DNA from 3 places in the Clostridioides sp. LIBA-7678 genome. Region 2 is predicted to be linked to each of the others. Evidence: riboswitches for the same ligand, from Rfam matches in the RefSeq annotation. Region 2 holds a riboswitch; each other region holds the start of a gene.
What was found. Region 2 has a riboswitch for FMN ahead of ACTG46_RS17710 (MFS transporter). Riboswitches for the same ligand answer to the same signal wherever they lie in the genome.
Positions count from the first base shown of each region.

Region 1: it holds a riboswitch for FMN, as region 2 does, so the genes downstream of both, ACTG46_RS01300 (ECF transporter S component) here and ACTG46_RS17710 (MFS transporter) in region 2, are expected to answer to the same signal.
Region 3: it holds a riboswitch for FMN, as region 2 does, so the genes downstream of both, ribD (bifunctional diaminohydroxyphosphoribosylaminopyrimidine deaminase/5-amino-6-(5-phosphoribosylamino)uracil reductase RibD) here and ACTG46_RS17710 (MFS transporter) in region 2, are expected to answer to the same signal.

Region 1 covers NZ_CP196987.1:198,933-210,411, forward strand. Annotated here, with positions in the region: gene ACTG46_RS01290 (Tex family protein) at 1-1,932, shown strand, start outside; gene ACTG46_RS01295 (amidohydrolase) at 2,077-3,243, shown strand; FMN riboswitch at 3,303-3,420, shown strand; gene ACTG46_RS01300 (ECF transporter S component) at 3,544-4,149, shown strand; gene ACTG46_RS01305 (DUF4116 domain-containing protein) at 4,486-5,526, shown strand; gene tsaE (tRNA (adenosine(37)-N6)-threonylcarbamoyltransferase complex ATPase subunit type 1 TsaE) at 5,664-6,116, shown strand; gene tsaB (tRNA (adenosine(37)-N6)-threonylcarbamoyltransferase complex dimerization subunit type 1 TsaB) at 6,116-6,832, shown strand; gene rimI (ribosomal protein S18-alanine N-acetyltransferase) at 6,822-7,298, shown strand; gene tsaD (tRNA (adenosine(37)-N6)-threonylcarbamoyltransferase complex transferase subunit TsaD) at 7,304-8,320, shown strand; gene hpdB (4-hydroxyphenylacetate decarboxylase large subunit) at 8,617-11,325, shown strand; gene hpdC (4-hydroxyphenylacetate decarboxylase small subunit) at 11,329-11,479, shown strand, end outside.
Region 2 covers NZ_CP196987.1:3,832,905-3,844,383, forward strand. Annotated here, with positions in the region: gene ACTG46_RS17700 (DUF881 domain-containing protein) at 1-657, opposite strand, end outside; gene ACTG46_RS17705 (ATP-binding protein) at 876-1,955, opposite strand; FMN riboswitch at 2,243-2,358, shown strand; gene ACTG46_RS17710 (MFS transporter) at 2,539-3,909, shown strand; gene yihA (ribosome biogenesis GTP-binding protein YihA/YsxC) at 4,105-4,716, opposite strand; gene lon (endopeptidase La) at 4,706-7,069, opposite strand; gene ACTG46_RS17725 (chromate transporter) at 7,241-7,753, shown strand; gene ACTG46_RS17730 (chromate transporter) at 7,741-8,268, shown strand; gene clpX (ATP-dependent Clp protease ATP-binding subunit ClpX) at 8,339-9,589, opposite strand; gene clpP (ATP-dependent Clp endopeptidase proteolytic subunit ClpP) at 9,608-10,192, opposite strand; gene tig (trigger factor) at 10,341-11,479, opposite strand, start outside.
Region 3 covers NZ_CP196987.1:1,898,218-1,909,696, forward strand. Annotated here, with positions in the region: gene ACTG46_RS09200 (hypothetical protein) at 1-1, opposite strand, end outside; gene ACTG46_RS09205 (ArsB/NhaD family transporter) at 40-1,305, opposite strand; gene ACTG46_RS09210 (alanine/glycine:cation symporter family protein) at 1,773-3,224, shown strand; gene ACTG46_RS09215 (hypothetical protein) at 3,402-3,830, opposite strand; gene ACTG46_RS09220 (hypothetical protein) at 4,102-4,716, shown strand; gene ribH (6,7-dimethyl-8-ribityllumazine synthase) at 4,903-5,364, opposite strand; gene ACTG46_RS09230 (bifunctional 3,4-dihydroxy-2-butanone-4-phosphate synthase/GTP cyclohydrolase II) at 5,469-6,662, opposite strand; gene ACTG46_RS09235 (riboflavin synthase) at 6,685-7,350, opposite strand; gene ribD (bifunctional diaminohydroxyphosphoribosylaminopyrimidine deaminase/5-amino-6-(5-phosphoribosylamino)uracil reductase RibD) at 7,381-8,493, opposite strand; FMN riboswitch at 8,626-8,747, opposite strand; gene recQ (DNA helicase RecQ) at 8,935-11,418, shown strand.

The DNA.
Region 1 (11,479 bases), 560 kb from region 2:
GTTAGACTAATAGATGAGCAAGGAAAGCTAACAGATGAAATAACAAAAAATATAGAAAAAGCAAAGACATTACAAGAAGTAGAAGATATCTATGCTCCATATAAACAAAAGAAAAGAACTAGAGCAATAATAGCTAAGGAAAAGGGATTAGAAAACTTAGCATTGTCAATACTAGAGAATAGTCTAGATAGTATAGAAATAGAAGCAAAGAATTATATTGATGAGGAGAAAGAAGTTCTCTCTGTTGAAGATGCATTAAAAGGTGCGAGAGATATAATTGCAGAATTAGTTTCAGATGATGCTAAGATTAGAAAATATATAAGAGAATTAGCTTTAAGAGAAGGCATGATAGTTAGCAAAAGTTCTACTGATGAGAAATCAGTTTATGATATGTATTATGATTATAATGAAGCAGTAAAGAGTATGGCTCCACATAGGGTTTTGGCGATAAATCGAGGAGAAAAAGAGAACTTCCTAAAAGTTAAGTTAGAAATAAATAATGATAAAGTTTTAAATTACATAATAAATGAATATGTAAATGATAAAAATTTCAAAAATAAAGAAGAAATCGTAAGCTCAATAGAAGATTCTTATAAAAGATTAATTTTTCCATCAATAGAAAGAGAAATAAGAAATCATTTAACAGAAATAGCTCAAGAAAGAGCTATAAGTGTATTTGGAAAAAATGTTAAAAGTTTATTGCTTCAACCACCAGTTAAAGACAAGGTAGTTATGGGATTTGACCCCGCATTTAGAACTGGATGTAAAATAGCTATAGTAGATAAAAATGGTAAACTATTAGATTATACAACAGTATACCCAACAGACCCTCAAAATAATGTGGAAGGGGCAAAGAAAGTTTTAAAAGGATTGATTGAAAAATATGATATAGATATAATTTCAATCGGTAATGGTACTGCATCTAGAGAATCAGAAACTTTTGTATCAGAAATGATAAAAGAGATAGATAGGGAAGTACAATATGTTATAGTTAGTGAAGCTGGAGCCTCTGTTTATTCGGCATCTGAACTTGCGAACGAAGAACATCCAGATATAAATGTATCAATAAGGGGAGCTATATCTATAGCTAGAAGATTACAAGACCCATTAGCAGAGCTTGTAAAAATAGACCCTAAAAGTATAGGTGTAGGTCAATATCAGCATGATTTAAATAAAAAGAGACTAGAAGAAGTACTAGATGGTGTTGTTGAAGATTCTGTAAACAGTGTTGGAGTAGATTTAAATACAGCATCATACTCTCTACTAGAGCATATTGCAGGAATAAGTAAGGCCATTGCAAAAAACATAATAGCATATAGAGAAGAAAATGGAGACTTCACATCAAGAGTACAACTTAAAAAAGTAAAAAGACTTGGACCTCAAGCATTTACTCAATGTGCTGGATTTATGAGAATCTTAGATGGTAAAAACCCACTAGATAATACAGGTGTGCATCCTGAAAGTTATGATATATGCAAAAAAATGATTGAGATAATAGGATACTCTTTAAATGATATAAAAAATAAAAATATAGAAGAAATAGATGAGAAAATAAAAGAGATTGGATTGAGAGAATTAAGTGAAAAACTGGAAGTAGGTCAAGTCACTTTAAGAGATATTATATCTGAAATTAAAAAGCCAGGAAGAGACCCAAGAGAAGAAGGAATAAAACCTATTCTTAGAACTGATGTCTTAAAAATTGAAGACATACAAGAAGGAATGTCTTTAAAAGGTACAATAAGAAATGTTGTAGATTTTGGTGCATTTGTAGATATCGGAATAAAAAATGATGGATTAGTCCATAAATCAGAAATGAGTAATAGCTTTGTAAAAGACCCTATGAGTATTGTTACAGTAGGAGATATAGTCGATGTAAAAGTTATTGGAATTGACTTAAATAAAAAGAGAGTAGCTCTATCAATGAAAAAATAAATAAGCTTATGTATGTTTGTTTTTGATACTATATTTGTAAGTATGATTTATAGAATATATAAGTATTAAAAAAGTGTAAAATTATATTGTAAAAAACAATGTTAGAAAGAAGTACGAGAGTCTTGAAAATCAGGAGGAAAATGAATGATTTTTATAAAAAATGGTAAAATAAATACCGTAACAAATGGAATAATTCAAGGAGATATCCTTATAGATGAAGGAAAAATAATAGAAATAGGGGAAAATCTAATAGCACCTTTAGATGTTGATATAATAGATGCAAGTAATAAACTTGTGTTCCCTGGATTTATAGATGCTCATACTCATTTGGGGCTATGGGAAGATGGCATAGGTTTTGAAGGGGCAGATGGGAATGAAGAAACTGACCCAATAACACCACAACTAAATCCTATAGATGGTATTAATCCAATGGATAGAACATTTAAAGAAGCTTTTGAAGGTGGTATAACTTCTGTATGTACAACACCTGGAAGTGCAAATGTTATGGGTGGTCAATGTATAGCCATAAAAACATATGGAAGAAGAATTGACAAAATGGTAATAAAAAATCCAGTTGCATCTAAAATAGCATTTGGAGAAAATCCAAAAAGTTGTTATGGTCAAGATGATAAATCTCCACAGACTAGAATGGCTATAGCGGCTTTGCTTAGAGAGAACTTAAAAAAGGCAGAAGAATATCTAGAGGATATTGATGTATATGAGAGCCATGATGATGAAGACTGTGAAAAGCCTGAATATGATATAAAAATGGAAAGCTTAATACCTGTATTGAGGAGAGAAATTCCATTTAAGGCACATGCTCATAGAGCTGATGATATGTTTACAGCAATAAGAATTGCAAAAGAATTTAACTTAAAACTTACATTAGACCATTGTACAGAAGGTCATCTTGTTGTAGAAGAATTAGTAGAAGAAGGATTTCCTGTAATAGTAGGCCCATCTTTATCAGAAAGGTCTAAGTTTGAACTTAGAAACTTGACATTTAATACAGCTGGAATACTTTCAAATGCAGGTCTTGATGTATGTATAATGACAGACCATCCAGTGATACCAGTTCAATATCTTCCAATATGTGCAGGCATAGCTGTTAAACATGGTATGAAAGAAGAAAAGGCAATAGAATCAATTACAATAAATCCAGCTAAGACTTTAGGAATAGAAGATAAAGTAGGTTCTATAGAAGTTGGTAAAGATGCAGACATAGTAATATGGGATAATTCCCCACTAGAGATTCAAAGTAATGTGCTTTACACTATAATAAATGGAAAAATAGTATATGAGAAAAAATAACTTGACAATTATTAAAAAATTAACTAATATAAGAGTGTAAGGAAAATTAAAAAATCAAAGAAGATCTTCGGGGCAGGGCGAAATTCCCTACCGGCGGTATAGCCCGCGAACTACTTAGGTGGTTGATTTGGTGAGATTCCAAAGCCGACAGTAAAGTCTGGATGAGAGAAGATATTTATGGAATATAAATAAGTTTATTTTAGTTTGTTTAAACTATGTCCATAAAAACTCGAAGATAGGATCTTCGAGTTTTTTGTTTTTCCTAAAAAATATAAACTATTGATTAGGAGGAAAGTAGTTATGCAAAATACAGTAAAAAGAGGAAATATGATTTCAACAAGAACTTTGGTGGTTATGTCAATTTTATCTGCAATATCTTATTTATTGATGTTTATTCAGGCACCAATACCAGGTATTTTTCCAGATTTCTTAAAAATTGACTTATCAGATATCCCAGCAATATTTGGCGGAATGTCTTTAGGACCATTAGTTGGATTTGGTGTAGTTGTAGTAAAAAATATACTACAAATGATAACAGCGACAACAACTGGAGGAGTAGGAGAATTTGCAAATATATTAATTGGTGGCTCTTATGTACTTATACTTTGTTATTCATATAAGAAAAGTAAAGATTTAAAAGGTGTAGTAATTGGATTTGTATTAGGGACAATAACTATGACTATAATTGGTTCATTGGTGAATTATTTTGTAATGTTACCACTTTATGGGCAATTAATGGGACTAGATGCTATAATAGGTCTAGGTTCAGCTATAAACCCTCAAGTTCATGATTTATTTACTTTTGTAATTTGGATGATAGCTCCATTTAATGTATTAAAGGCTGTTGTAATATCCTTAGTAACGTTACCACTTTACAAAAAAATGGGTAATGTAATAAAAAAATAATTAGACAAGAAAATATAAAATTTTAAAATTAAACGCATTGAATAGCCATAATTTATTTGTAACTTCAGTCCTACACTGTGATTGATATATTAAATATATTATGGCTTTATTAATTTATCAAAAATTGTATATAAAATAAGAAATATTTAGACAAGTTTAATTTTTGAAATAAAGGAAGAATTAAAACGATTAACTATTAAAATACTAAAAAGGTATCTATAATACACAGAGCGAATTTATAATAAACAAAAAATAAAGATATTATTAAAAATAAATAAAGATTTATGCTTTATTTTTTAATAATATCTAATTTAATAATGATAGGGGTGTATATAGATGAACATATCTAAAAAATTGAAAAATTTATTTTTAGATGATAAAGGGTATTATTTTAATAGTAATTGGGAAAATATTCATATAGGTATTGATAACTCAAAATTGGAAAAGTCTTTAAAGTATATTACAAATGAATATATTGAAAATATGGAAAGTGTAAAGTATGATTATCGTGAATTAAAAAATATAAAAAATCAAACTGATGGGATGTGTATACTAGCAATAAGGCAGAATTATAAAGCACTAGAGTATATAAAAGAACAAACAGAAGAATTATGTTTAGAGGCGATAAGATATAACTATAAAGCACTAGAATATGTAAAAGAACAGACAGAGTATATATGTCTTGAAGCCATAAAAAAGGACTGTAATGCACTTAAATATGTAAGAAATAAAACTGATGAGCTTATTATAAAAGTAATAAGGTGTTCTTCTAATATAGATGTTGTAAGTATTTTAAAAGCTTTAGAAGTTCAAACAAGGAGTATATGTTTAGAAGCAATTAAAAAAGATGGTAGATGTCTTGCATATGTTAGAGAGCAGAGCGAAGAATTATGTATGGAAGCGATTAGGCAAAATTATAAAGCACTACAATATGTAAAAAATCAAACAGATAAAATGTGTATAGAAGCTGTAAATCAAAATGGTATGGCATTGCAATATGTAAATAAGCAAACAGATAATATATGTATGGAAGCTGTCAAACAAGATGGAAGAAGTCTACAGTTCGTTAATAATAAGACAGAAGCAATATGTATAAAAGCCATAAGATATCTAGATAAAAGATATAATATTAAAGATGTGTTAAGTTACATAGATAGCTATACAGAAGATATATGTATAGAAATTGTAAGGCGAAATGGAAAGATGTTAATGTATATAAAAAATCAAACAGAGAGAATGTGCATTGAAGCAGTAAAGGAAAATTATAAATCTCTCAAGTATGTAAAAGAACAATCTGAGAAAATATGTAGAGAAGCCTTAAAGCAGAATTGCAAGGCAAAGGAATATGTGAAGATTTATATTGAAGAATGTATATAAGATTTAGATGAGATTATTAATATTGAAAGATAAAAAAGATAAATAGAAGTACTTTATAATAATTGAGGCTTATACTATAATTAATTAAGCAGTGATATAAATTCACATGACGATTATATCAAAATGGAGATGAATTAATGGCAAAAATATATTTGGAAAATGAAAGCAAAACTAGAGAAATAGGATATAAATTAGGTAAACTCTTAAAAGAAGGTAGTGTTATCTGTTTAGTAGGAGATTTAGGGGCTGGGAAAACTACAATGACACAAAGTTTGGCAGATTCATTAGGCATAAAAGACTATATAACAAGTCCAACTTTTACTATAATAAATGAATATGAAGGCAAAGTACCTTTGTATCATTTTGATGTATATAGAATAGGTAGCAGTGATGAAATGTATGATATTGGATATGAGGAATATGTAAATTCAAATGGAATTTGCATAATTGAATGGGCTAATCTAATAGAAGATATACTTCCAAAAGAATATTTAAATATAGAATTAAAATATAAAGATGAAGGAAGAGAAATGATATTAACTCCAAAGGGAGAGTTTTACAAAGAGATAGTTGAGGAGTTGATTAAATAATGAAAATACTAGGTATGGATACATCTTCTATGGCAGCAAGTGTGTCAGTTGTAGAAGGTGATAGCTTAATATGTGGGTTTACAGTAAATAACAAAAAAACTCATTCGCAAAAACTTATGCCAATGATAGAAAGTATGTTGAACATGAGTGATTTAAGTATAAAAGATATAGATTTATTAGCTATATGTATAGGTCCTGGCTCATTTACAGGTCTTAGAATAGGTATGGCTACAGTAAAAGCTATGGCTCATGTAAATAATATACCAATAATAGCAGTGAATTCTTTGGAATCCCTAGCAAATAACATGAATCTATGTGAGAGGAAGATATGTTGTATATTAGATGCACAGAAGAATCAAGTCTATTCAGCTAAATATAAACTTGAGAATGGAGAGCTAATAGAATTAGAGGGTGTTAATGTTGTAGAATTTGATACTTTATTAGAGGAAATAGTATCAAGTGATGAAGAATTTATAGTAGTTGGAGAAGCTGTATATAAATATAAAGATAGGTTAGAGAATGTAAAAAATATAAAAATACCTTCGCCAGTTAACAATGTGTCTAATGCAGGAAGTTTATGTTCTTTGGCATTAAGTAAATATAATAAAAATATAGATGTACATACTTGTTATACAATAAATCCTATGTATATCAGAAAATCTCAAGCTGAAGTACAATATGATGAAAAAATGAAGAGGCTAAATGATGAAAGATAATACAAAACTAATAGTAGATGATATAAAAATAGAAGAAATGACTATTAAAGATATAGATGAAGTTTTTGAAGTAGAAAAAAATTGTTTTGAAGATTATTGGTCAAAAGAATCTTTTAGAAAAGAGTTATCTAATGAAGTAGCAAGGTATATAGTCGCTAAACTAGATGGAAAAGTTGTTGGATATGTGGGAATTTGGCTTATACTTGATGAAGGGCATATAAATAATGTGGCTGTTCATAGTGACTACAGAGGCAAAAAAATAGGAGACAAGTTGATAAAAGGTATAGTTGATTTGTGCAAAGACAATAATATTGTGTCTATGACATTAGAAGTTAGAGCATCAAATAAAATAGCACAAAATCTATATAGAAAATATGGATTTAAAATGGGTGGAATAAGAAAAGAATACTACAGTGATAATAAAGAAGATGCAATTATAATGTGGAACCAATTAAAGGAGGTGTAGAGTTTATGAGTGATATAATAACATTAGCTATAGAGAGTAGTTGTGATGAAACAGCTGCATCAGTTTTAAAAAATGGTAGAGAAGTACTTTCAAACATAATCTCTACCCAAATAGAAACACATAAAAAGTTTGGTGGTGTAGTCCCAGAAGTAGCCTCAAGAAAACATGTGGAAAATATTGATATAGTTGTCCAGGAGGCTTTAGATAAAGCAAATATAGGATTTAATGATATAGACCATATTGCAGTTACATATGGACCTGGGTTGGTAGGAGCTTTACTAGTAGGCTTATCTTATGCTAAAGCACTTGCATATACTTTGAATATACCACTTGTAGGAGTAAATCACATAGAAGGTCATCTAAGTGCAAACTATATAGAGCATAAGGATTTGAAACCTCCTTTTATAACATTAATAGTATCTGGAGGTCATACCCACTTGGTTGAGGTCAAAGACTATGGTAAGTATGAAATCTTAGGAAAAACTAGAGATGATGCATCTGGAGAAGCATTTGATAAGATTTCAAGAGCGATGAATCTAGGCTATCCAGGAGGACCTATTATTGATAATCTCGCCAAAAAAGGAAATAAGCATGCTATAGAGTTTCCAAGAGCATATTTAGAAGAAGATAGCTATGATTTTAGTTTTAGTGGATTAAAATCTTCTGTGTTAAACTATCTAAATGGAAAAAGAATGAAAAATGAGGAAATAGTAGTTGAAGATGTAGCAGCATCTTTTCAAGAGGCTGTGGTAGAAGTTTTATCTACTAAAGCACTAAAAGCAGCAAGAGATAAAGGCTACAATATTATAACTCTTTCTGGTGGAGTTGCTTCTAATTCAGGGCTCAGAGCTAAAATAACAGAGATTGCAAAAGATAGTGGTATCACTGTTAAATATCCGCCTTTAATTTTATGCACAGATAATGCAGCGATGATTGGGTGTGCAGGATATTATAATTTTATAAATGGTAAAACACATGATATGAGTTTAAATGCAGTTCCAAATTTAAAAATAAATCAGTAATATGAAATAAATTTATAAATATATTAAAGAATTGTTTCAGAAAAATAAATATAAGTAAAAATAAATACAATCAAAATAAATATAGTATATGTTAAAACTTGAAGTAAAACGATGTATAACCTTTATATTCTAATGAATTGCAATACATTTAGGATATAAAGTTTATCTTTGGTGTGAATTTACTTCAAGTTTAATTTTTTTGTAGAAAGATTATTTTAAAAAGTGGGTAATATACCCTTTTTTTCCCTTATTAAAAAGTTTTATACTAATTATAGAAAGATTAAGGAGGGGAAGAAATGAGTCAAAGTAAAGAAGACAAAATAAGAAGTATTTTAGAAGCAAAAAATATTAAGGCAAATTTTCAAGATAAAGAAAATTTAGATGAATTTAGTGAAAAAAAAGCAAGTAAAAGGGCTGATGATTTATTAAATGTATATTATAATACATTGTCTACAGCTGATATGGAATTTCCATATTGGTATAATAGAGAATATAGAAAATCAGATGGTGATATACCTGTAGTTAGAAGAGCTAAAGCTCTTAAATCTGCTTTTTCTCATATGACACCAAATATAATACCAGGCGAGAAGATAGTAATGCAAAAAACACGCCACTATAGAGGGTCATTTCCAATGCCTTGGGTAAGTGAGAGTTTCTTCGTAGCTCAAGGGGAACAAATGAAAGAAGAAGCAAATAAGTTAGCTAGTAACACAGCAGATGAACTTACAAAATTTGGTTCTGGTGGGGGAAATGTAACTGAGAGTTTTGGAAATGTTGTTTCAATAGCTGGTAAATTTGGAATGAGAAAAGAAGAAGTACCTGTACTTGTAAAAATGGCTAAGGAATGGGTTGGAAGATCAGTTGAAGATTTAGGTTTTCATTATGAGAAAATGATGCCAGATTATGATTTAAAAGAAAAATTAATGAGTACACTTATTTGTATGTTTGATTCAGGATATACACTTCCTCAAGGTAGAGAAGTTATAAACTATTTTTATCCTTTGAATTATGGGCTAGATGGAATCATAGAAATGGCAAAAGAATGTAAGAAAGCAGTTGCAGGAAACGCATCTGGAGATGGACTTATTGGAATGGACCGTCTATATTTCTATGAAGCAGTTGTTCAAGTTATTGAAGGTCTACAAACTTGGATTTTAAATTATGCAAAACATGCAAAATATTTAGAAAGTATAGAGAAAGATTTAGAAGCTAAAAAAGAATATTCAGATTTAGTGGAGATATTAGAGCACATTGCACACAAACAACCTCGTACATTTAGGGAAGCGCTTCAATTGACTTATACAATCCATATAGCATCAGTAAACGAAGATGCTATATCTGGTATGTCTATAGGGCGCTTTGGTCAAATCTTATATCCTTGGTATGAGCAAGATATAGAAAAAGGAATAATCACAAAAGAAGAAGTAATTGAATTATTAGAACTTTATAGAATAAAGATTACTTGTATTGACTGTTTTGCTTCAGCAGGAGTAAATGGAGGAGTATTATCAGGAAATACATTTAACACATTATCTATAGGTGGACTAAGAGAAGATGGCTCTACAGGAGCAAATGAATTAGAAGAATTACTATTAGAAGCAAGTATGAGATGTAGAACTCCTCAACCTAGTTTAACTATGTTGTACGATGAAAAACTTCCAGAAGATTTCTTGATGAAGGCTGTTGAATGTACAAAGCTTGGTTCTGGTTATCCAGCATGGGTAAACAACTCAAATGGGACAACTTTCATGATGAGACAATTTGGCGATGAGGGTATGACTGTTGAAGAAGCTAGAGCTTTTGCATTAGGCGGATGTCTAGAAACATCTCCAGGATGTTGGAAACAATTAACTTTAAATGGGAAAACATATTCTATAGCAGGTGGAGCAGGGCAAACAGCTGGTTCTGGAGTGCATTTTTTAGCTAATCCTAAAATATTAGAACTTGTTCTTATGAATGGTAAAGACCATCGTATGAATGTGCAAGTATTTGAACCTCATAATAAACCTCTAAATACATATGAAGAGGTCGTAGAAGTATTTAAAGATTATTATAAACAAGCAATAAATGTCCTTGAAAGAGCAAATAATATTGAATTAGATATATGGAGAAAGTTTGATACTTCTGTAATAAATTCGCTATTAAAACCAGATTGTTTAGACAAGGGTCAACATATAGGAAATATGGGATACCGTTATAATGCGACATTAAATGTAGAAACTTGTGGTACTGTTACTATGGTTAATTCATTTGCTGCACTTAAAAAACTTGTATATGATGATAAAGAATTTACACTTGAAGAAATGAAAGAGGCTATTTTGAATAACTTTGGATTTAAAGATGCTTTAGAAGTTGGAAACTATTCTATGGCAGACCAAGTAAAAGTAGATAAAACTGGTAAATATGATGCTATCTACAAGGCCTGTCTTGATGCACCTAAATACGGAAATAATGATTTATATGCAGATAGCATTCTTAAAAACTATGAAGTATGGCTAGCAAAAGTGTGCGAAGAAGCACAATCTTTATATGCTAAAAAAATGTATCCTTGTCAAATATCTGTTTCTACACATGGACCACAAGGAGCTGCCACTTTAGCTACTCCAGATGGTAGACTAAGTGGAACAACATATTCAGATGGCTCAGTCTCTGCATATGCAGGAACTGATAAAAATGGTGTCTATGCATTATTTGAGTCTGCAACTATTTGGGACCAAGCAGTAGTTCAAAATTCTCAGATGAATTTAAAACTTCATCCAACAACAATTAAAGGACAACAAGGTACTAAAAAATTATTAGATTTAACAAGAAGTTATTTAAGAAAAGGTGGTTTCCATATTCAATACAATGTCGTGGATTCTAAAACATTAAAAGAGGCACAGAAAAATCCTGATAATTATCGTCAATTGATGGTGCGTGTTGCTGGATTTACTCAATACTGGTGTGAATTAGGAAAACCAATACAGGATGAAGTAATTGCTAGAACAGAGTATGAAGGGGTGTAAAATATGAAAAAACATAGTGATTGTATGAATTTTTGTGCAGTAGATGCTACAAAAGGAATTTGTAGACTATCAAAACAAATGCTTAACTTAGATGATGAAGCTTGTGAAGAATTAAAAGTGATGCCAAAATGTAAAAATTGTAAAAATTTCGTTG
Region 2 (11,479 bases):
TTTATTAGGTATATTCATTTTTTTCATAGAGATATTTTCTTCAGTTTTTATACTTACTTTCATTGGATAAGTCGTTTGTATACTGTCTAAATATTCACTGCCTTTATCCACATAATCAGAGAGTTTATCCTTATCCCCAATGCATTTTATTTCATAAGGTTGTGCTACAGGAACTCCATTTATATTTATATGGCTTCCTGCAAGTACAACTTCTGAATACTGATTGATTCTTTGACCATTTATTTCTATGTATTTTGCTCCATTTACTTTTAGTTCATTTACAACTTTTACAAGTATTTTATTATAGTCTATATTATTTGCTATATTCCCTGTTTTTTCATCTATAGCATCTATACTTACTATTATTCCACTGCCCTTTACATCTGAATATGATAGATTTTCTCTAAGAGCTTCTATTTCTGAGATTTCTTTAGAATTTTTTTGATTACTTTTCATTGAATCAATTTCTTTATCTAATTTATCCTTTTCCTTTTTTAATTCCTTTATAGACTTTCCTGTCAATTTTATTTCTTTTCTTATTGACTTATCTTTACTTGTATAAACTGTTTCTTCATTACTATAATCTCTAAATATGGTTCCAACAAGTATACCTAAAATAGTACTCGCTAGTATTATAAACACATATGGTTTTTTCATACTGTATTGCTCCTTACAAATTTATTTTTATATGATAATTTTCTTTAATTAAACCTTGAGCCTTTATATATATTTATTATATCAAACTTATATATTAAAATTCATCTTTAGTATATAATATCATACATCAAAAAAAGCAAAATGGCATAGCTTCACAGCTACACCAATTTACTAAAAGTTATATTTTATAATTATCATCTGATTTAAGATATATATTCTTATACATTCTTCTCATATTTTGAAATTCTATTAACTAGTTTATCTCTTAATTTTCCAACTTCATCAAATCTCATATTAGGGATATAGTAACTTTCTATAATATCATGTTTAGACTTCGCTCTCTTAAGATTTAATACAGCCCAACAAATTAAATCATCCAAAACTTTCTCATCAAATTTAATATCTTCTTCATATTTAAGTAATTTTTCTCTATTTAAAAATTGATTTAAATTAATGGTTTCCTCTTCTTTAAAAGTTGCGCTTGTAGTTATACCAATATCTAAGTCAGTCAATAGTACAGTCTCAACTTTTTCTGGTATAAGTGGATAATGATAAACTTCTACATTTAAACCTTTTTCAATAGCTTTCTTATACACTTTGTTTAATAATGTAGTTTTTCCAGTGCCTATTTCACCATCTAAATAATAAACCTTATTTACATCTTTTAATATGTTTTCTGTATAATCTAAACATCCTACAGGAGTTATAGCTGAACCAAATAAATGCTTCTCTCTTTTCAAATTTCCTGTGCTTTCAACTCCATCAAACAATTTTTTAATAAATTCTTCTGTAACTAGATTCACTTTACCATAATCCATACAATCAGAATATTTTTCCTCTATATCTCTAAAGATTGGTTCTGATGCTTTTAAAAATTTAAACGCTCTTTTAAATGCATTACTAATATCCTTATCGTATGCCGATATTTCTTGTCTATTTTTTTCCAACTCTTCTGTGTTCCAGTAATCACCTAAATTAATTATCTCGTCCAAAGCTCCTGGTAACTTTGGGTCCATAGTGTGTGGAGCAGTTGCATCCATAAGTACCACGCCTAATTCCTTTATAACTACACCGTCCAATGAACTTGGGTCAGAAGGACAGTTATATAATTCAATATCATATCCTCTACTTAAAAATTCTTTATAAATTTTTTTCATAAGTGAGGATTTTCCTACTCCAGGGCCACCTTTTAAACAAAAAACTCTTTTTACATTTTCAGGAATTATATATTCAAAAAAAGAATATGAGCCTTGTGATGTGTTTCCACCTGGAAATGCCTTCTTTACCTTTCCTTCCATAATTAGCGCCTCCTCATAATTTACAATATCTCTTAATTAAGATATTAATATTATACGAGTTTTGTTACAACTTTATGCTTTTGATAAATCTAAAACTTATCATTTAATACCAATAAAAAATTAATTTTATCTAATTATAGTAGATTCTATACTATGTGATTTAACTTTTATATGCTTTTATCTGGAAGTCTAATTTAACTCTTTATACAGTAATATAGTTGTATCTTATTCAAATCCAATTGTTTCCATTATGATTTTATGTTAAAATAATATTACAAAATACATCTGTTTTTCTTCAGAAACGGGTGAAATTCCCTATCGGCGGTAAAAGCCCGCGAGCCTTATGGCATAATTTGGTCAGATTCCAAAGCCGACAGTAAAATCTGGATGGTAGAAGAAAATAGTATATGAGTACCTTTATGTAATTTTACATGAGTAATCTATACAACTCCTTCAACTACCGTATTTATTCATGAAATTAAACACATTCGAGGTACCTAAGATGTAGGTGCTTTTTTTGTTGTTTATTTTATAACTATTCTGTACTTATAAAATCTATTATATAAAAGATTGGAGTGTTATCATGAAACAAAAATGGATAGTATTAATTATAATCTGTATTGGTGTATTTATGTCTACTCTTGATGGAAGTATACTAAATATTGCAAATCCTACAATTGCTGCTGACTTTAAAATTAACATGTCACAGATTCAGTGGGTTGTAACAGCTTATATGCTTGTCGTTACAGCAACTATGTTATTTTTTGGAAAGCTCGGTGATAAAGTAGGTTCAAATCGTCTATACACATTAGGATTTTTTGTATTCACAATAGGTTCTTTTCTGTGTAGTATATCACACAACTTATCTACATTAATTTCTTCAAGAATATTTCAAGCAGTTGGGGCAAGTATTTTAATGGCAACTGGACTTGGTATAGTTTCTAATGCATTTCCAGCAAATGAAAAAGGAAAGGCTATAGGAATCACTGGCGCTGTAGTTGGTATAGGAAATATGAGTGGTCCTGTAATTGGAGGTATACTTTTAGAACATTTTGGATGGCCTTCTATTTTTATTATCAATATACCTATTGGTATCATAGCAGTTTTTCTTGGAATTAAATTTCTTCCTAGACCTGCTTTAGATGAACAAAATAAAAGCTTTGATATTCCAGGTCTTCTGCTATTTGCAACTTGTACTACACTTATATTACTTGCGATGAATGGAAAAGGAAACACAAGATTGTATCTAGGTATAGCATCACTTATCATCTTCTTATTATTAGCATTAAGAGAAGTAAAATTTGAACAGAGCTTTATTGATTTACCTTTATTTAAAAATAGAAATTTCACTGTAGGCAATATTATTGGAATCGCTTGTTACTTCCCTCAAATGGCAGTATCTTTCCTACTTCCATTTTATTTAGAACAGTTAAAAAATCTATCTCCTATGATGGCTGGTTCTGTAATGACTGTCCATCCACTTATTATGGTACTTATAGCACCTATTGCAGGTTCTCTTTCTGATAAACATGGTGCAAAGAATATTCTAACAACATCTTTTTCATTTATGACTATTTCACTCGTTGGAATGGCACTTTTAAAAGCAGATTCACCATTATATCTTTTAATTGTATGTTTAGTTATTTTCGGACTCGGACTAGGTGCTTTTAGTTCACCAAACAATAGTAGCATTCTTGCAGATGTTCCTCCTCAGAAACAAGGATATGGAGGTAGCTTTCTTGCAACGGTTCGTAATTTATCATTTGCTCTTGGAACAGCATTTTTTAGTAGCTTCTTTGCACAAAGCCTTACATATAATCAAAATTTCAAAAGCCATACAGCAGCCTATGTTATAGCTAGTAATCAATCTTATTGGATTGCTGCAGCAGTATGCTTTATAGGACTTATACTAACTATTTTCTTTATGAGAAAAACAGAGAAATCTATTTCTTAGATAAAATTTATTTCTGATTTCATCAGTGACTAAGTTTTTAAATATACTAATTTATATCAAACCTTGAAGTTTTTTTAATTTATAACAATAAATTGCTAATATCTATTGTTTATAAACAACAAGGATGCCAAAAAATATCCATTAGAATTATTTTGAGGCATCCTATATTTTATTTTGATATTAATATAGTTATAACTAATCTACTGTTATCTCATATCCATGTTGATTATATTGATTTACAATTTCTTCCCATAGTTCTTCAACACCAGTCTTTTTTAATGAGGAAACAGGGATTACTTTTTCGCTACTTTCCATTTGCAATTTTTTTCTTATTATGCTTATATGTTTTTGATATTGTCCTCTAGATATTTTATCTGCCTTAGTTGCAATAATCACACAGTTATATCCGAAGTGTTTTATCCATTCATACATAAGCTTATCATCTGCTGTAGGCTCATGTCTAATATCTACAAGTAGAAATATAGAACATAATTCTTGTCTACTTTCTAGATATCTTTCCATTATGCCTCCCCATTTTTCTTTTTCAGACTTAGCTATCTTTGCATATCCATAACCTGGAAGGTCCACAAAATAAAATTCATTATTTATTAGATAAAAGTTTATAGTTCTAGTTTTCCCTGGTGTTTGACTAGTTCTAGCAAAGTTTCTTCTATTAAGCAATGTATTTATTATTGATGATTTCCCAACATTTGACCTACCAGCTAATGCTATCTCTGGAATACCTTCTGCTGGATACTGTGATTTATTCACAGCACTCATAGTTATCTCTGAACTTCTAATTTTCATTCTTCTCACCACTCTTTAACAAAGCTTGTTCTAATACTTCATCCATATGTTCTACAAGTACAAACTCCATTTTTTCTTTTACATTTTCTGGTATCTCATCTAAATCAGCTTCACATTCTTTAGGAATTAATACTTTTGTTATACCAGCTCTATGAGCTGCTAATAATTTTTCTTTAACTCCTCCTACAGCTAATACTCTACCTCTTAAAGTTATCTCTCCTGTCATAGCTATATTGCCTGGAACAGGTCTTTTAGTAAGTGCTGAAATTACTGCAAGAGCCATAGTTATACCAGCTGATGGTCCATCTTTTGGAACAGCACCTTCTGGAATGTGTATATGAATATCATTTGTCTTATAAAAATCTGGGTCTATATCAAACTTGTCCACTATTGACCTTATATAAGATATACCTGTCTTAGCAGATTCCTTCATAACATCTCCTAGCTTACCAGTCAATACAATTTCGCCTTTACCTTTAAGTACATTTACTTCTACTTCAAGTGTAACTCCACCAACTGCTGTCCATGCAAGACCATTTACTAATCCTATTTGAGGATTAACTTCTGCAAGTTGATACTTAAACATGTCTTTTCCAAGATATGTCTCTAAGTCAGACTTATTTACAATAACTTCTTCAAGAGTTGGGTCTTCAACATATTTTTTTGCAACTTTTCTACAAATTTTACCAATAGTTCTTTCTAGTGTTCTTACACCTGCTTCTCTTGTATAATGATTTATTATACTTCTTAAAGTCTCATCATCCATTTTTATGAAGTTTTCTTTTAAAGCATGCTCTTTAATTTGTTTTGGAAGTAAATATTTTTTTGCTATATTTAATTTTTCCTCTTCTATATATCCAGATACTTCTATTATTTCCATTCTATCTAATAATGGTCTTGGTATATTACCTAGGCTGTTTGCTGTTGTAACAAATAGTATTTTTGATAAATCAAAAGGTATTTCTAAGTAGTGGTCTACAAAATCCTTATTTTGCTCTGGGTCTAATACTTCTAGCATTGCTGAAGCTGGGTCACCTTTATAATCTGCTGCCATTTTATCTATCTCATCAAATAAAAATACAGGATTTTTTGTTTGTGCTTCTTTTACTCCATTGATTATTCTTCCTGGAATTGAACCTACATAAGTTCTTCTATGACCTCTTATTTCTGCTTCATCTCTAACTCCACCTAAAGATATTCTTACAAACTTTCTATTCAACGCTCTAGCTATTGATTTTACTATAGATGTCTTTCCTGTTCCTGGAGGACCAACTAGACATATTATAGGGCCTTTAAGTGATTTAGCAAGTGTTCTTATAGCTAAGTATTCTAGTATTCTTTCTTTTACTTTCTCTAATCCATAATGGTCTTCATCTAGTATAGCATTTGCCTTATTTATATCCAACTTATCTTTTGTTTCCTTATTCCATGGCAATGAAAATATAGTATCCAAGTAGTTTCTACTTACAGATACATCTGGAGACATTGAAGATATCTTTGAAAATTTATCTATTTCTTTTTCTATTTTTTCCTTAGTTGTCTTAGGTGCTTTTATTTTTTTAAGCTTTTCTCTGTATTCATCAGCTTCAGAATTTATATCTTCTTCTTCACCTAATTCTTTTTGTATTGCTTTTAGTTGTTCTCTAAGGTAATATTCTTTTTGAACTTTATTCATCTGTTTTTTAACTCTTAAAGTTATCTTCTTCTCTATTTTTAGTATATCTATCTCTTCTAATAATATAGAATAAATAAGCTCAAGTCTTTTCTTAATATCAAATTCTTCTAATATTTCTTGTTTTTGGCTTGACTTTAGATATATATTGGCAGCTATTGTATCTATAAATCTATCAACATCTTCTATATCAGCCAAAGATATTAATATTTCTGGTGATACTCTGTTTCCGATATTTATATACTCTTCAAAGGCATCAAATACATTTCTTACAAATGCTTCAATTTCAACTTCTGTCTCACTATCTAAATTGTCACTATCAAAGACTATTTCTTCTATTACTGCTTTGAAATACCCTTCTTCTTGTTCTATTTGTTTTACCCTACCTCTTGATACACCTTCAACCAAAACACGAACTGTATCTCCTGGTAATTTTATCATTTGTTTAACTTTACAAATTGTCCCTACATGATAAAAATCGTCTTCTCCTGGCTCATCAACTTCAGCTTCTTTTTGAGATGTTAAAAATATAAGTTCTTCCTCCATCATAGCTTGGTCTAAAGCTTTAAGAGATATCTCTCTTCCTATATCAAAATTTAATATCATATATGGAAATATTGCTAATCCTCTTAAAGGAATTAGCGGTAATTCATGATCTATTTTAGTATAATTTTGTTCCATCAACATTACTCCTTTTCTAGTCTAATTATTTTGATTTTAATATTATATATTCGAACAAGTTAATTTTCAACATTAATGATAAATTCTTAGCATATTATATTACTATTTTATTATGATATAATATTAATGTTAGTATACTTAGATGTTATTTATCTTTTGGAGGTTTCTATTATGTTGAAATTGTTTTTAACTTTTTTAAAAATCGGTGCGTTTACGTTTGGTGGTGGATACGCTATGGTTCCTCTTATACAAGATGAACTTGTAAACAAACAAAAGCTTTTAGAGCAGGAAGAATTTATTGATTTTCTATCCATAGCTCAAAGTTACCCTGGAGTACTGGCAGTTAATATATCTGTATTATTAGGATATAAACTTTATGGTATACCAGGAGTTCTTATATGTACCTTAGGCTCTGCTTTACCATCATTTTGTATAGTATTAGTCTTATCATATCTATATTTTAAAAATTCATCATCTAAAATTTTAGATGGATTTTTTAAAGGAGTTGCCCCTGTCGTAATAGCTCTTATATTGTATTCTTTTACGAGCATGTTTAAGAAACTGCCAAAGTCTAGAACTAACATACTACTATTAATTATAGCAGTTTTATCTGTTGGTGTATTCAATATAAGCCCTATTTATTTAATAATTGGAGGAGGTGTATATAGTCTATGTCAGAAATAACACTACTCTTTTTAATATTCCTTAAAATAGGAGCCTTTAGTTTTGGTGGTGGATATGCCATGCTGCCATTTATTCAACAAGAATTTATATCTAAATACCACCTAATAACTAATCAAGAATTCTTGGATTTACTTGCTATATCACAATCTACACCAGGCCCTGTAGCAATAAATAGTGCTACATTTGTAGGGTTTAAGACTGCAGGTTTTTTTGGTTCTCTGTCTGCAACTATTGGTGTAACGATTTTTGCATTAGTAGGTCTAACTATTATATCAAAGTTATTTTCTAAGTTCAAAAATAATAAAAAAGTAGAAAACTTATTGATGGTTCTTAGACCAATTACTTTAGGATTCATATTATCGGCAGCTTTTTCATCTGCCAAAGAAGTTAATTGGGACTTATATGGAATAATTGCATTTATAGTATCCTTTTACCTTTTATATAAAGGAAAAATTGGTTCTATTGCAATTGTATTCGTCTTTGGTGTTCTAGGTATATTACTCTCATTTTTATAATGTAATATCTAGTTTTATATTAAGCATATTAACATAAAAAAAGGAGCCTTTAAAGCTCCTTTTCATCATCTTATGCACTTTCCTCTTGATCCTTAAGTACTATGATAGGATTTACTGAGTCTTCGTTCACAGATTTCTCTGTTACTATAACCTTCTTTATATTATCTCTAGATGGTACCTCAAACATAGTCTCCATCATTACGCTTTCAACTATACTTCTAAGCCCTCTAGCTCCTGTATTTCTTTCTATAGCTTTTTTAGCTATTGCACGAAGAGCACCTTCTTCAAATTCTAGTTCAACATCATCCAACTCCAATAGTTTTTTATACTGTTTTACTAGAGCATTTTTAGGTTCTTGTAATATCTGCATCAATGCATCTTCATCCAGTAATTCTAAAGTAGCTAAAACTGGTATTCTTCCTATAAATTCAGGTATTATACCATATTTTAATAAATCCTCTGGAAGTACTTTTTCATATAGCTTTCCTAAATCTAATTCTTTCTTACTTTCTATCTTAGCTCCAAAACCTAGTGTTTTATCTCCACCACGTTTTTGGATTATTTTTTCTAATCCATCAAAAGCTCCACCTAGTATAAACAATACATTAGTAGTATCTATCTTTAGGAATTCTTGATGAGGATGTTTTCTTCCTCCTTGTGGTGGAACATTTGCAACAGTACCCTCTAATATTTTTAGAAGGGCTTGTTGAACACCTTCACCACTTACATCTCTAGTTATAGATGGATTTTCAGATTTTCTTGCAATTTTGTCTATCTCATCTATATATATTATACCTCTTTCAGCTTTTTCTATATCAAAATCAGCAGCTTGAATAAGTTTTAGAAGTATGTTTTCAACGTCTTCTCCAACATATCCAGCTTCAGTTAATGATGTAGCATCAGCCATTGCAAAAGGTACATTAAGAGTTCTTGCTAGAGTTTGAGCAAGTAATGTCTTTCCAGAACCAGTAGGTCCTAGTAAAAGTATATTACTCTTTTGAATTTCTATATCCTTGTTACTAGATTTTTTGCTGTATATTCTCTTGTAATGATTATAAACTGCAACTGATAAAGCTTTTTTAGCTTTTTCTTGACCTATTACATAATCATTTAGAATCTCCATCATTTCCTTTGGCTTTGGTAATGATGTAGTATCTTCATCTATAGTATCTTCTATTTCTTCTTGAATAATTTCGTCACAAAGTTCAACACACTCGTCACAAATATATACATTTGGACCTGCAATTAATCTTCTTACTTGATCTTGATTTTTACCGCAGAATGAACACTTTAATTGTCGTTTTTCTTCATATTTAGACATATTAACACCTCTCTCTATCTACGGTCTCTTTGTAAATACTTCATCTATTAAACCATATTCTTTGGCTTCTATTGCACTCATGAAGTTATCACGTTCAGTATCCATTTTTATTTTCTCTAATGGCTGACCAGTTCTTTCAGATAATATCTCATTTAGAGTTTCTTTTATTTTTAAAATTCTTTTTGCATGAATTTCTATATCTGTCGCTTGACCTTGAGCTCCACCTAATGGTTGATGTATCATTATCTCACTATTTGGTAGTGCTAGTCTTTTTCCTTTTGCTCCTGCTGCCAACAAGAATGCTCCCATAGAAGCAGCCATACCTATACATATAGTGCTTACATCTGGTTTGATGTATTGCATAGTATCATATATAGCCATTCCAGAAGTTATACTTCCTCCTGGAGAATTTATATATAAATGTATATCTTTGTCTGGGTCTTCAGCTTCTAAAAATAATAGCTGTGCTACTATAAGCCCTGCTGTGGCATCGTTAACTTGATCTCCTAAGAAGATTATTCTGTCTTTTAATAGTCTAGAAAAAATATCATAAGATCTTTCTCCTCTTCCTGTTTGTTCAACAACTACAGGTACTAATGCCATGGTTTCATACCCCCTTTATTCTATATAATTTACAGTAGCTTTTTTAAGCTACTGTAAATTATTATACGCATTTAACTAAATTATATTTGCACATCATTATATACTAAACATTCTATAACGTCAACTATATTAGTTAGCGTTTATTTTATTAAGCTATTGTTGCATTCTCAACTAATAAATCTATTGTTTTTCTTATCTTTATTTGTCCTTTTATATCTTCTTTATCAGCATCTCTTAAAGAAGCTTCTATTTTGTCTATTTCCATATTGTAAGCAGAAGCCATTTTTTCTAACTCAGCTTTAAATTCTTCTTCTGTTGCTTCAATTCCTTCAGCTTTAGTTATTGCTTCTAATACTAGAGAAGATTTAACTAATTTTTTAGCATCTTCTTTTCTTTCTTCTCTTAATTCTTCCATAGTTCTACCAGTCATCTCTAATAATTGTTGTAATCCAAATCCTTGATATTGTAATTGGTAGTTAAGTTCATTTAACATATTATCTATTTGATGTTGTACCATAACTTCTGGTATTTCTATTTCTGTATTTTCAGCAACTTTTTCTACTACTGAATTTCTAGTTTCTGCATCTGCTCTATTTTTAGCTTCTTCTTCTAATTTAGCTCTTACATCTGCTTTTAATTCATCTAAAGTGTCAAATTCGCTAGTATCTTTAGCAAATTCATCATCTAATGCAGATAATTCTTTTACTTTTACATCATTTATTTTCACATTAAATACAACTGGTTTTCCAGCTAAATCTTGTGAGTGGTATTCTTCTGGGAAAGTAACATTAACTTCTACTTCTTCACCAGCTTTTTTACCTACTAATTGTTCTTCAAATCCTGGTATAAATGTGTTTGAACCTATAACTAAGTTATAATTTTCACCTTTACCACCTTCAAAAGCCACACCATTTTCAAAACCTTCAAAGTCTATTATAGCTGTGTCTCCATCTTCTAAAGCCTTATCTTCTACACTTACTAATCTAGCATTTTTTTCAACCATTTCTTGTAGTTTAGCTTCAACATTTTCGTCACTTACAGTATTCTCAACCTTAGCTATTTCTATACCCTTGTAGTTTCCTAATTCAAACTCTGGTTTAACTTCTACATTAAGAACCATAACTAATCCATTATCTTTGCTTATTTCTTCTATATCTAAATCTGGATTGTCTATTGGGTCTATATCTAATTCCTTGATAGCTTCTGGATAAACTTCTGGGAATAATATTTCTATAGCATCATTATAGAATATGCCTTTTCCGTATTGAGTCTCTATAACAATTCTTG
Region 3 (11,479 bases), 1.9 Mb from region 2:
TATATACACATCCCCTTTAGTATTATTATACTATATTTTTTAAAATTTTATAATTAAATAAAAAGTAGATATAATAATAGATATAATCATAAGTGGAAAACCTATCTTAAAATACTCTTTAAAAGATATAGGATGCCCATGTTTATTACCTATACCTGCTAGTACAACATTGGCAGATGCTCCTATCAATGTACCATTTCCTCCAAGACAAGCTCCAAGAGATGTCGCCCACCATAATGGCATAACATCAATTCCTTCAGCTTGCATAGTCAAAATAAGAGGAATTAATGTTGCAACAAATGGAATATTATCTAAGAAAGAAGAAACTATTGCTGATAACCATAATATTAATAACATTGTAAATACAAGATGGCCTTCTGTAAGTCCAATCAATGCTTGAGCTAATTTGTTTATTATGCCAACTTCTACTAATCCACCAACTACTACAAACAAGCCCATAAAAAATAAAATTGTAGACCATTCAATACCAGCCATAATTTCATCTACATCTTGTTTTCCTATAAGAAGCATTATAGATGCTCCTGTTAGTGCAACAACAGAAGAGTCTATGTGGATTGTACTGTGAAACATAAAACCAAAAAGTATAAATGCTATTAATATAAGACTTTTTATAAGTAATGGTTTATCTTTGACAGATTTTTTTTCATCGAGTTTTAATATTGAATTTTTAGCTTTCTCATCTACAATAAGTTGTTTGCCATAAATAAATTTGAAGCATATTATAGTTACAATAAGTATTACTATAACAGCAGGGCCTAAATTTATTACAAAATCCATAAAACTAAGATTAGCAGCACTACCAATCATAATATTTGGAGGGTCACCTATAAGAGTAGATGTTCCTCCTATATTGGAAGCTAAAATTTGTGTTATTAAAAAGGGAACTGGATTAAGTCCCAATATTTGTGTGATAACTATAGTCATTGGACCAATAAGTAAGACAGTAGTAACATTATCTAATACAGCAGATAAAATAGCCGTTATAATAGCAAAACAAATCATTATTTTCCACGGGTCTCCTTTGGCTTTCTTTGCAGTCCAGATAGCTATGTATTCAAATAGCCCTGAGTTTTTGACAACAGCGACAAATAGCATCATACCAACTAATACACCAATAGTGTTGAAATCTATATGGCTCAATCCTTCATCAAGTGTAAGTATATTGAAAATTATCATTAATAGTGCACCACCAACAGCTGCTACAGATCGGTTTACCTTCTCTGTAATAATAGCTGCCATAACTATTAAAAATATACATATAGCTATTATTTGTTGAAATTCCATAATATAAGTACCTCCATTTGTATTATTTTGTGCCTAATGCTAGTACTATATATAGTATTACTTTTTTATTGTTTTTTCAATGGATGCATAAAAGTATATTATTTAACAAAGTTTCTGAGAAATTGACAGAATTTAAAGAAAATTTTTGTTATTTAAATAAATTTTAAAATAATCTCATTACTAATAATATTAAACGACAAACAAAAAAATATACTATTAGAAATAGAATTTATTGTATTTAGAAGTAATTATAAAATATTAAATATATCTATATTATAAAAACAATAAAAAAAATTGATTTTGAATATAAAACTGCAATATATTAAAAAAATTATTCATTTCAAACCTTGTAATTTGATTTTATAAATATTATAATTAAATTAATGAATTTTTAACAAGGAATTATTCATTTTTTTGATTTTAAGATTTATTAAGAAAACAAAACTAAATAGGGGGTAATTAATATAATGGATTTTTTAAATGGTATTTTAACAGGCATTAATAATGCAGTAGTATTTGTAAACAATTACTTATGGTCGTATATCTTAATTATAATGTTGGTTGTAATTGGTATTTACTTTACTATTAAAACAAATTTTGTACAATTCAGATATTTTATAGAAATGTTTAGACTTCTGGGTGATGGTACAGCAAATAAAAGTGCAAAAAAGGAAGGGAAGATATCTTCATTCCAAGCATTTTGTATAAGTACATCTTCAAGAGTTGGGACTGGAAATATAGCTGGAATAGCAATTGCAGTAGTGGCAGGTGGTCCTGGTGCTGTATTTTGGATGTGGCTTATAGCATTAATTGGTTCTGCTTCTAGCTTTGTTGAGAGTACATTAGCTCAGATTTACAAAGTTAAAAATGGTCAAGCTTTTAGAGGTGGTCCAGCATATTATATGGAGCAAGGTCTAAATAAGAAATGGATGGGAGTTTTATTTTCAATACTTATAACTATATGTTATGGTTTTGTATTCAATGCAGTTCAAGCAAATACTGTTTCGCTTGCATTTAATAATGCATTTGGAATAAGTAAAATGGCTATGGGAATAGGTCTTGGAATTTTAACTGCAATAGTTATTTTTGGTGGAGTACATAGAGTTGCAAAAGTTTCTGAGATAATAGTTCCTGTATTTGCAGGATTATATATATTGGTTGCTTTAGCTATAGTTGGAATGAATATAACAGAGATACCAAAAATTATAGCGTTAATAGTTGAAAGTGCATTTGATTTTAAAGGAATGGCAATTGGTACTTTTATGGGAGTTGTAATGACTGGAGTGAAGAGAGGTCTATTCTCTAATGAAGCAGGTATGGGTAGTGCTCCTAATGCTGCTGCAACAGCACATGTAACTCATCCAGTAAAACAAGGTTTAATTCAATCTTTAGGTGTTTTTACTGATACTATAATCATATGTAGCTGTACAGCATTTATGGTATTATTATATTCAGATTATGCTAGTAGTGGGGCAACTGGAATTGAATTGGCTCAAGAAGCTTTAACTCATCATATAGGACCAATGGGGAACATATTTATAGCAGTTTGTATATTCTTATTTGCATTTAGTTCTATAGTAGGTAATTACTATTATGGAGAATCAAATATGGAATTTATGAGTGGAAGCAAGACTAAACTTAATATATTTAGAGTTTTCGTTGTAGGTATGGTTTTATTTGGTTCTCTTACTCAAGTAGAAGTAGTTTGGAATCTAGCAGACTTATTTATGGCATTGATGGCTATAATAAACTTAATCGCAATATCGCTTTTAGGAAAGTATGCATTTATCGCTTTAAAAGATTACACAAGTCAAAAAAAATCTGGAATAAAAGACCCTGTATTTATTGCAGATGAAATAGAAGGTTTAGAAAATGTATCAGAGTGGCACAAGGAATTACCAGAGGAAAATTTAGGATAAGAAATCACAAAACTATTTTGATAGATTGAAGTACACGTAAGTTATATAAATAAAATATTTAATTAATTTATATTACTGGAATTTTTAATTCCAGTAATATTTTTTATTATATAGTTTATTTTTAAAAATAGTTTACTTACTATAAATTTTTTCCTAAGATTTATTTTCTCTAAAATGTTATATAATTAAGTCTTGTAAATTGTATTCAAAACTTTCTAAGTGATTACAAAATAATCTAAACTCTTCTATAGTTTTGATTTCTTGTAAATTTCTCAAATCTATCATTATATTACTGTATTTATGCAACATAAAACTCATATCATATATTTCACATTTAACAAATCCATCTTGATAACTGTACTTATAAGGTTCATATTTTGAAAAATTTGACTCAAAGTATTTTATTTTAGCATAGCACAATTTGTGTATGTTGAACAAAAGAGCCAGAACAGATTCTTTAACTGCAAACTTGTGTGTGAAGTATTTTATAGTGTGGTATTTACCATGTTTAAACTCCCAAATTAAATTCTCATTTAAAGTAAGAGAATATTTTTCTATAAGGTTACGTTTATCTGGTGTTAAATCTTGTATTGAATATGTTTTCATAATTTATTCTCCTCATAAATATTTAATAAGCACATATTAAATCATAGTATTTTATTGCCACTTACTCTTAATTATATTGTATTGTATATTAAAAAAATAATAAAATAGATAATTAGTATAGTATTAATCTATGTTATAAATAAAAACAATAGCTTTAATAGCAATATATATATTTTTGTGGTATTTTATTTTTAGAGTCGTATTTATAATTATTTTAAGATTTTTAAAGTAACTTTGATGATTAATTTATATCTTAGAGGGGGTATGCAAATTGTTCAATAAGAAGGAATATATTGTTGTAGTATGCCATGATTGTTTTATTTTTTATAATAAAGATAATGACCTAAAAGAGAGTGTATCATTTTCAATACACCCCATTCCAAATGTGCCTTTTTATTATTATCTATTTGAAGGAGAGACTGAAAAATTTATTAGAGATATACAAGCAAAAGTTTCTATTAAGAAATCAGCTTTGTATATATTAATTCAAGATGATGCATTAAGTATAGACATAAAAATATTGCAAGAATTTTTTATGCAGTTAGGATGTCGAAAAATAATTTTTTCTAAACAAAATATTGTTTTGAGTAATTGTGAAGAAAATTATATTTCCATATCCTTTACAAGTAGAGCAATTGCCATTTCATATGTAAAAAATGGAGGAGCTGAAGCAGTAGATTTTTTTGATTACAATGAGATTGATTTTAAGAATCTGTCTTATATCGTTAAAAACTTACATAATGATTGTGTATATTCTGAGTTAAAAATATATGTGAATAATATAGGAAGCTCTAATAATTATGAAGATATTGGAGAGATAGTTCAGGTAGATGATATTATAAATAATTTCAAAAAACTATATATTGAAAAAAATACATCAAGATAGAATTGTTAGTATATAAAAGTATACAGGTTTTATATATTCTAATGGGTAGGAGGTTAGATATATTATATTTGAAATTATTAAGTACCAAAAGAACAAATATGTTTTGTCCTTTTGGTATTTAGTATTTTATGTTATTTAGACAGATTTTAATATTTAATCAATACTACTATTTAATAATGATATTATTTAATCTAGAGATTTAAATAAATTTACCATTTCTAATGCACTCATAGCACAATCATAACCTTTATTTCCAGCCTTTGTACCTGCTCTTTCAATGGCTTGTTCAATATTTTCTGTAGTTACGATTCCAAAAATAACAGGCAATTCATTGTCTAAAGATACTTTTGCTATACCCTTAGATACTTCGCTACATACATAATCATAATGAGATGTAGCTCCTCTTATAACACATCCTAAACAGATTATAGCATCATACTTACCACTTTTAGACATTTTCTGAGCAACAAGAGGGATTTCAAAAGCTCCAGGTACCCAAGCTATTTCTATATTTTCTGGAGAAACATCATGTCTTAAAAGGCAATCTTCAGCACCTGATAAAAGTTTTGATGTTATAAATTCATTAAAACGAGAATTTATTATACCTATCTTTAAATCTTTTCCAATAAGTTTTCCTTCATATATCATTTTTTATTTCCTCCAATTTTATTTATGTTATAGATTTATATTTATAAATATATTTAATATTAATTGCAAATAATTACTTAGTAGAAAAAAATCATATTAATAACTTATATAATATCCAATAGATGTCCCATTTTATCTTTTTTAGTTTTTAGATATAGCTTATTAAAGTCATTAATCTCTTCGTTAATAGGAACTCTATTGTTGATTTTTATTCCATATTTCTCTAACTGATTTATTTTATCAGGATTATTACTTAAAAGGCTTATACTTTTTATGTTTAAATTTTTTAATATTTGAGCAGCCATATAAAAATCTCTCATATCTTCTTCAAATCCAAGCATTAGATTTGCTTCTACAGTATCATAACCTTCTTCTTGAAGTTTATAAGCTTTAATTTTATTTAAAAGACCAATACCTCTACCTTCTTGTTTCATATAAATTAAAACACCATTTCCATTTTCTACGATTTTCTTCATAGAAGATTCTAATTGTAATCCACAATCGCATTTTAAAGAGTGGAACACATCGCCTGTTAAACATTCAGAATGAAGTCTAACTAGAGTATTTTCTTTATTTATATCTCCATAAGTAAGGGCAATATGTTCTTCATTTGAATATGTATCTTTATATCCTATGATTTCAAAGTTACCATATTTTGTTGGAAGGAAAGCGCTAGATACCTTTTCTATAGTAGTTTCATTTGTTTTACGATATTCTATAAGGTCTTTTATAGTGATAATTTTCAAATTATGTTTTTCTTTAAAAATCATTAAATCATCAACTCTTGCCATTGTACCATCATCTTTCATTATTTCACATATAAGACCAATTTCTTTAAACCCTGCAAGTCTAGCTAGGTCTACAGAAGCTTCTGTATGTCCATCTCTAACAAGGACTCCACCAGTTTTTGCTATTAGAGGGAAAATATGACCAGGAGTTTTGAAATCCTTACTTGTAGAATTCTCATCACAGAATAATTTTACAGTTTCAGCTCTTTCATATGCAGATATACCAGTTAGAGTATCTGCACCATCTATAGTAACAGTAAATGCTGTTTGAAATGTATCTGTATTTTCTCTGACCATAAGAGGTATATTTAAACTTTTAAATTTTTTTTCAGTAGCAGGTAGACAAATTAGACCTCTACCATATGTAGCCATAAAATTTATTGATTCAGGGGTAGCCATCTCAGCTGCCATCAGTAAATCTCCTTCATTTTCTCTACTTTCATCATCAACAACAATTACCATCTTTCCATTTTTTATATCTTTTATAGCTTCTTCAATAGTATTAAACATATAATTCACTCCTTTATCATTTTTAAAAACCATTTTTAAATAAAAAATCTTTATCTATATTTGATTTACAATTACTACTATTAGAATTTAATTCCTTGTAGTTATTAATCATAAAATTATTAACATACTTTCCAATTACATCACTTTCTAAATTAACAAAGTCTCCAACATTTTTTGTTAAGAGAGTAGTATTCAATTTAGTATGAGGTATGACAGAAACTTTGAATATTTCATCATCCAAATATGATATAGTTAAACTTACACCATCAATGGCAACTGAACCTTTAAGTATCATTGATGATAAGAGTTTTTTTACTGGTCGTATGCTCACTAAAACTGCATTTTCGTTTTTTTCAAACTTACAAATAGTACCTTTACCATCAACATGCCCTGTTACTATGTGACCTCCGAATCTTGAAGAAAGGCTCATGGCTCTTTCAAGGTTTACTTTGTCATTTGTATTTAATGAGCCTAAATTTGTAGAACGAATTGTCTCCATCATAACATCTGCTGTAAACTCATTTTTTCCTAGTTTTGAAACAGTTAGACAAGCTCCATTTACAGCGATACTATCTCCAAGATTTGTACCATCTAATATTTTGTTTGATAGTATGGTTACTTGTCCGCTTTTGCCATTAGCAGTAATTTTTCTAAGTATTCCAACTTCTTCTACTATGCCAGTAAACATTATGACCTCCTGTATATATATTCATAAAATTTATTTTAAAACATCAGATTCTATCAAAACATCTCCATCTATTAAAGTTACATCATTAATTACTAGTTGTGTTGAATCTGCTAGACGAGTTACTCCTTCTCCAGAAACAAATGTAGGTGCGTCTTTACCACCTATAATTTTAGGGGATAAAAATAGTTTGACCTTATCAACTAATTTATTTCTAAATAGACTGTCATTAAGTGTAGAACCCCCTTCAACTAGTACAGAATCAATGTTTAGTTCTCCTAGTTTATACATTACAAATTTTAAATCAACTAAGCCATTTTTCTTAGGAGAAATTATAACTTCAACATTCTTTTCTTTTAATACTGATAATTTTTTACTGTCTTCACAACATGTGAAAACTATAGTTTTACTAGTTTTATCTTTAACTAAATTACTGTTAACTGGTAATCTCAGATTTGTATCTATTACTATTCTTGTAGGATGAGACACTTCATCTTGATTAAGTCTACAAGTTAGCAAGGGATTATCATTTAAAACTGTGTTTGTACCAACCATTATACTATGATACTTATTTCTGTATTTATGAGTTAGGTATCTTGAAGACTCATTAGATATCCATTTTGATTCTAGTGATTTTGTAGCAATTTTACCATCTAGACTTACTGCCGATTTTACAATACAAAGAGGTTTTTTATTTTTTATGTAATAAAAGAATATTTCATTTAATTGTTTTGCTTCTTCTTCTAATATTCCTACAGTAACATCAATGTTGTTATCTTTTAATTTTTTTACTCCATTACCACAAACAAGTGGGTTTGGGTCTAGTGTAGATATGACAACCCTTTTAACTTTATTTTGAATAATTTTATCAACACAAGGTGGTGTTTTACCATGATGAGAACATGGTTCTAAATTCACATAAAGAGTAGAGTCTTTTAAACTTTGTTTAGCACTGTTTATAGCATTTACTTCAGCATGATTAGAGCCGAATTTCTCATGATATCCTTTGCCTATTATCTCACTATCTTTAACAATTACACACCCAACTAGTGGATTTGGACTTGTAAAACCTTCCCCTTTTTTAGCTAATTCAAGAGCTTTTTTCATATAATAAATGTCTTTTTCTTTTTGATTCACAAAATTCAAGATGTGTACACCTCCTGTTTAATTAGATAATTTTTAAACAAAAAACCCTGAGAATTAACTCAGGGTTTAGAATAATCTACAATAAATGTTTAATAAGAGCACAATAAAACAGCTCTACAAAAAACTCATTAAACATATCTTCTTCCATCCAGACTTTACTGTCGGCTTTGGAATTTAACCAAATCAACCAAGTTTTAGCTTGGCTCGCGGGCTATACCGCCGATTGGGAATTTCACCCTACCCCGAAGATTAAGTATTAAATTTATATTTAGAATGTATCATAAATTATTTTACTTTGCAAACAATTTTTTTCAAAATATATGTTAATATATAATATAGAACGTCTATAAACTTTGAAATACTGGGATTGTGAATATAAAAATAAAAATTTGAACATAATCAGGAAAGAAGTCTAATTAATTTAAATTAGGAGAGAAATATATGAATGAAAAACTTTTAGAAATACTATCAAAATACTATGGATATACAAGCTTTAGAAAAGGTCAAGAATCTATAATAAATTCTATTTTGAGTGAAAAAGATGTACTAGCTATAATGCCAACTGGAGGTGGTAAATCTATTTGTTATCAACTTCCAGCATTGATATTAGATGGGATGACAATAGTAATTTCTCCACTTATATCTCTTATGAAAGACCAAGTAGATGCTTTAAAGACTATGGGGATTAATGCTGCTTTCATAAATAGTTCACTGAGCAATAAAGAATTTAATGAGATATTAAATAATATTAGAAAAAATAATTATAAAATACTCTATATTGCTCCAGAGAGATTAGATGCACATGAGTTTATTGAACTAATAAATAATAACAACATAAGTCAAATTGCAATAGATGAAGCACATTGTGTGTCTCAATGGGGGCATGATTTTAGATTGAGTTATAGACGGATTTCTGATTTTATAAAGAATTTACCTAAAAGACCTATAATTACAGCCTTTACAGCAACCGCTTCAGAAGAGGTACGAGCTGATATAATAAATTTATTATGTCTAGAAAATCCAGACTGTTATATAACCGGTTTTGATAGAGAAAACTTATCAATAAACATAGTAAAATCATCTAGTAAAAATAAATATATTTTAGATTATATTAAAAATCATAAAAATGAGTCTGGAATTATATATGCTGCAACTAGAAAGGAAGTTGAAAACATACATAATGGATTATCTAAGAGAAATATATCTGTATCAAAATATCATGCAGGTTTATCTAAAAATGAAAGAAGTAAAAATCAAGAAGATTTTATAAATGATGATGTGGATATAATGGTAGCAACAAATGCATTTGGAATGGGTATTGATAAACCTAATATAAGATGGGTTATACACTACAACATGCCTCAAAGTATAGAAAATTACTATCAAGAAATAGGTAGAGCTGGTAGAGATGGAGAGAAAAGTGAATGTGTGCTTTTGTTTTCTCCAGGAGATGTACATATACAAAAATATTTAATCGATATTGGAGTTGAGAATCCTGAAAGGAAGTTGTTTCAACACAAAAAGCTTCAATATATGATTGACTTGGCTTACAGTAATTCATGTTATAGAAGGACAATACTAAATTACTTTGGAGAAAATTATATAGAAGATTGTAATAATTGTAGTAACTGTTTAGTAGAAGGTGAAATAGTAGATAAAACTATAGATGCTCAAAAAGTTATTTCATGTGTAGCTAGAATGAAAAGAAGTTATGGTGTTACTACCATTGTAGATGTACTTAGAGGGTCTAAGAATAAAAAGATTTTACAACTTGAATTGAATACTTTATCTACATATAATATTATGAGAGACTATTCAAGTGAAGATTTAAAGAACTTTATAAATACATTGGTTTCCCATGGATTCTTGGATTTAGTTGAGACTTTAGGTAATGGAAATAGAGGAAGTTTTCCAACCATAAGATTGAATGATATGTCTATGAAAGTTTTAAAAGGTCAAGTGAAAGTTGAATTTAAAGAAATCGTGATGACAAAATCATTAGAAGTAGAAGATGAGTTATATAGTGCTTTAAGAGAGCTTAGACATTCAATAGCAAGTGAAGAAAGAATAGCTCCATATATGGTATTTGGTGATGGGACACTTAGAGCTATGTCTAGCAGTTATCCAATTAATAAAGAAGAGATGTTAGATATATCTGGAGTAGGGGAAATTAAGTATCAAAAATATGGTAGAGATTTTGAAACAATAATTAAAGAATATGTCGAAAAAAACAACATAAACAAAAAAAGTGAAGAAAAAAATGTCGATTTAGATAATGTTAATAGTGAGTTCTTTGAAGTTAATTCAGATAAAGCTCTATATGAAAAACTATTAAGTATTAGAGGTGAATATGCAATAAAAGAAAAAGTACTCCCATATATGATTTTATCCAATAAGACACTGAAAGAAATAAGTGGAAGATATCCAATTGATGAAGAGCAACTGAAGGACATTTCAGGTATAGGTGGAGTAAAAATTAAAAAGTATGGAGCTAGTATTTTGGATGAAGTCAAACAATATGTAAGAGAAAATGATATTAATGTTACTTGGAAAAAAAAGGGTAAAAGGAAGTTAATACTAGATGGAGAAAGTAGAAAAAATAATGAAATAGCATTAGATTTATTAAATCAAGGCAAGGATATACAAAGTATTAGCCAAGAACTAGAGATTTCATTATCGACTATTATTGGATATGCCCATGACTATGTAAAGGATGGACATAGTATATCGTTTGATTTAGAATTAGAAAATTTCTATAATGAAGATGAAAAGCAAATGATTTTAGAAGTTTGTGAAAAAGTAGGATATGATAATTTAAATAACATAAAAAGAAAACTTCCAGATTCAATAAAGTATGAAAACATAAGAGCTGTGATGCTTGATTCTTATCTTAAAAATTTAAAAAATGATATTATGTCAGAGTAATTTTTAATATCTCCAAAAATAAAATTTGTATTATTGTGTTGAACTAATAATTTTGCTGTGT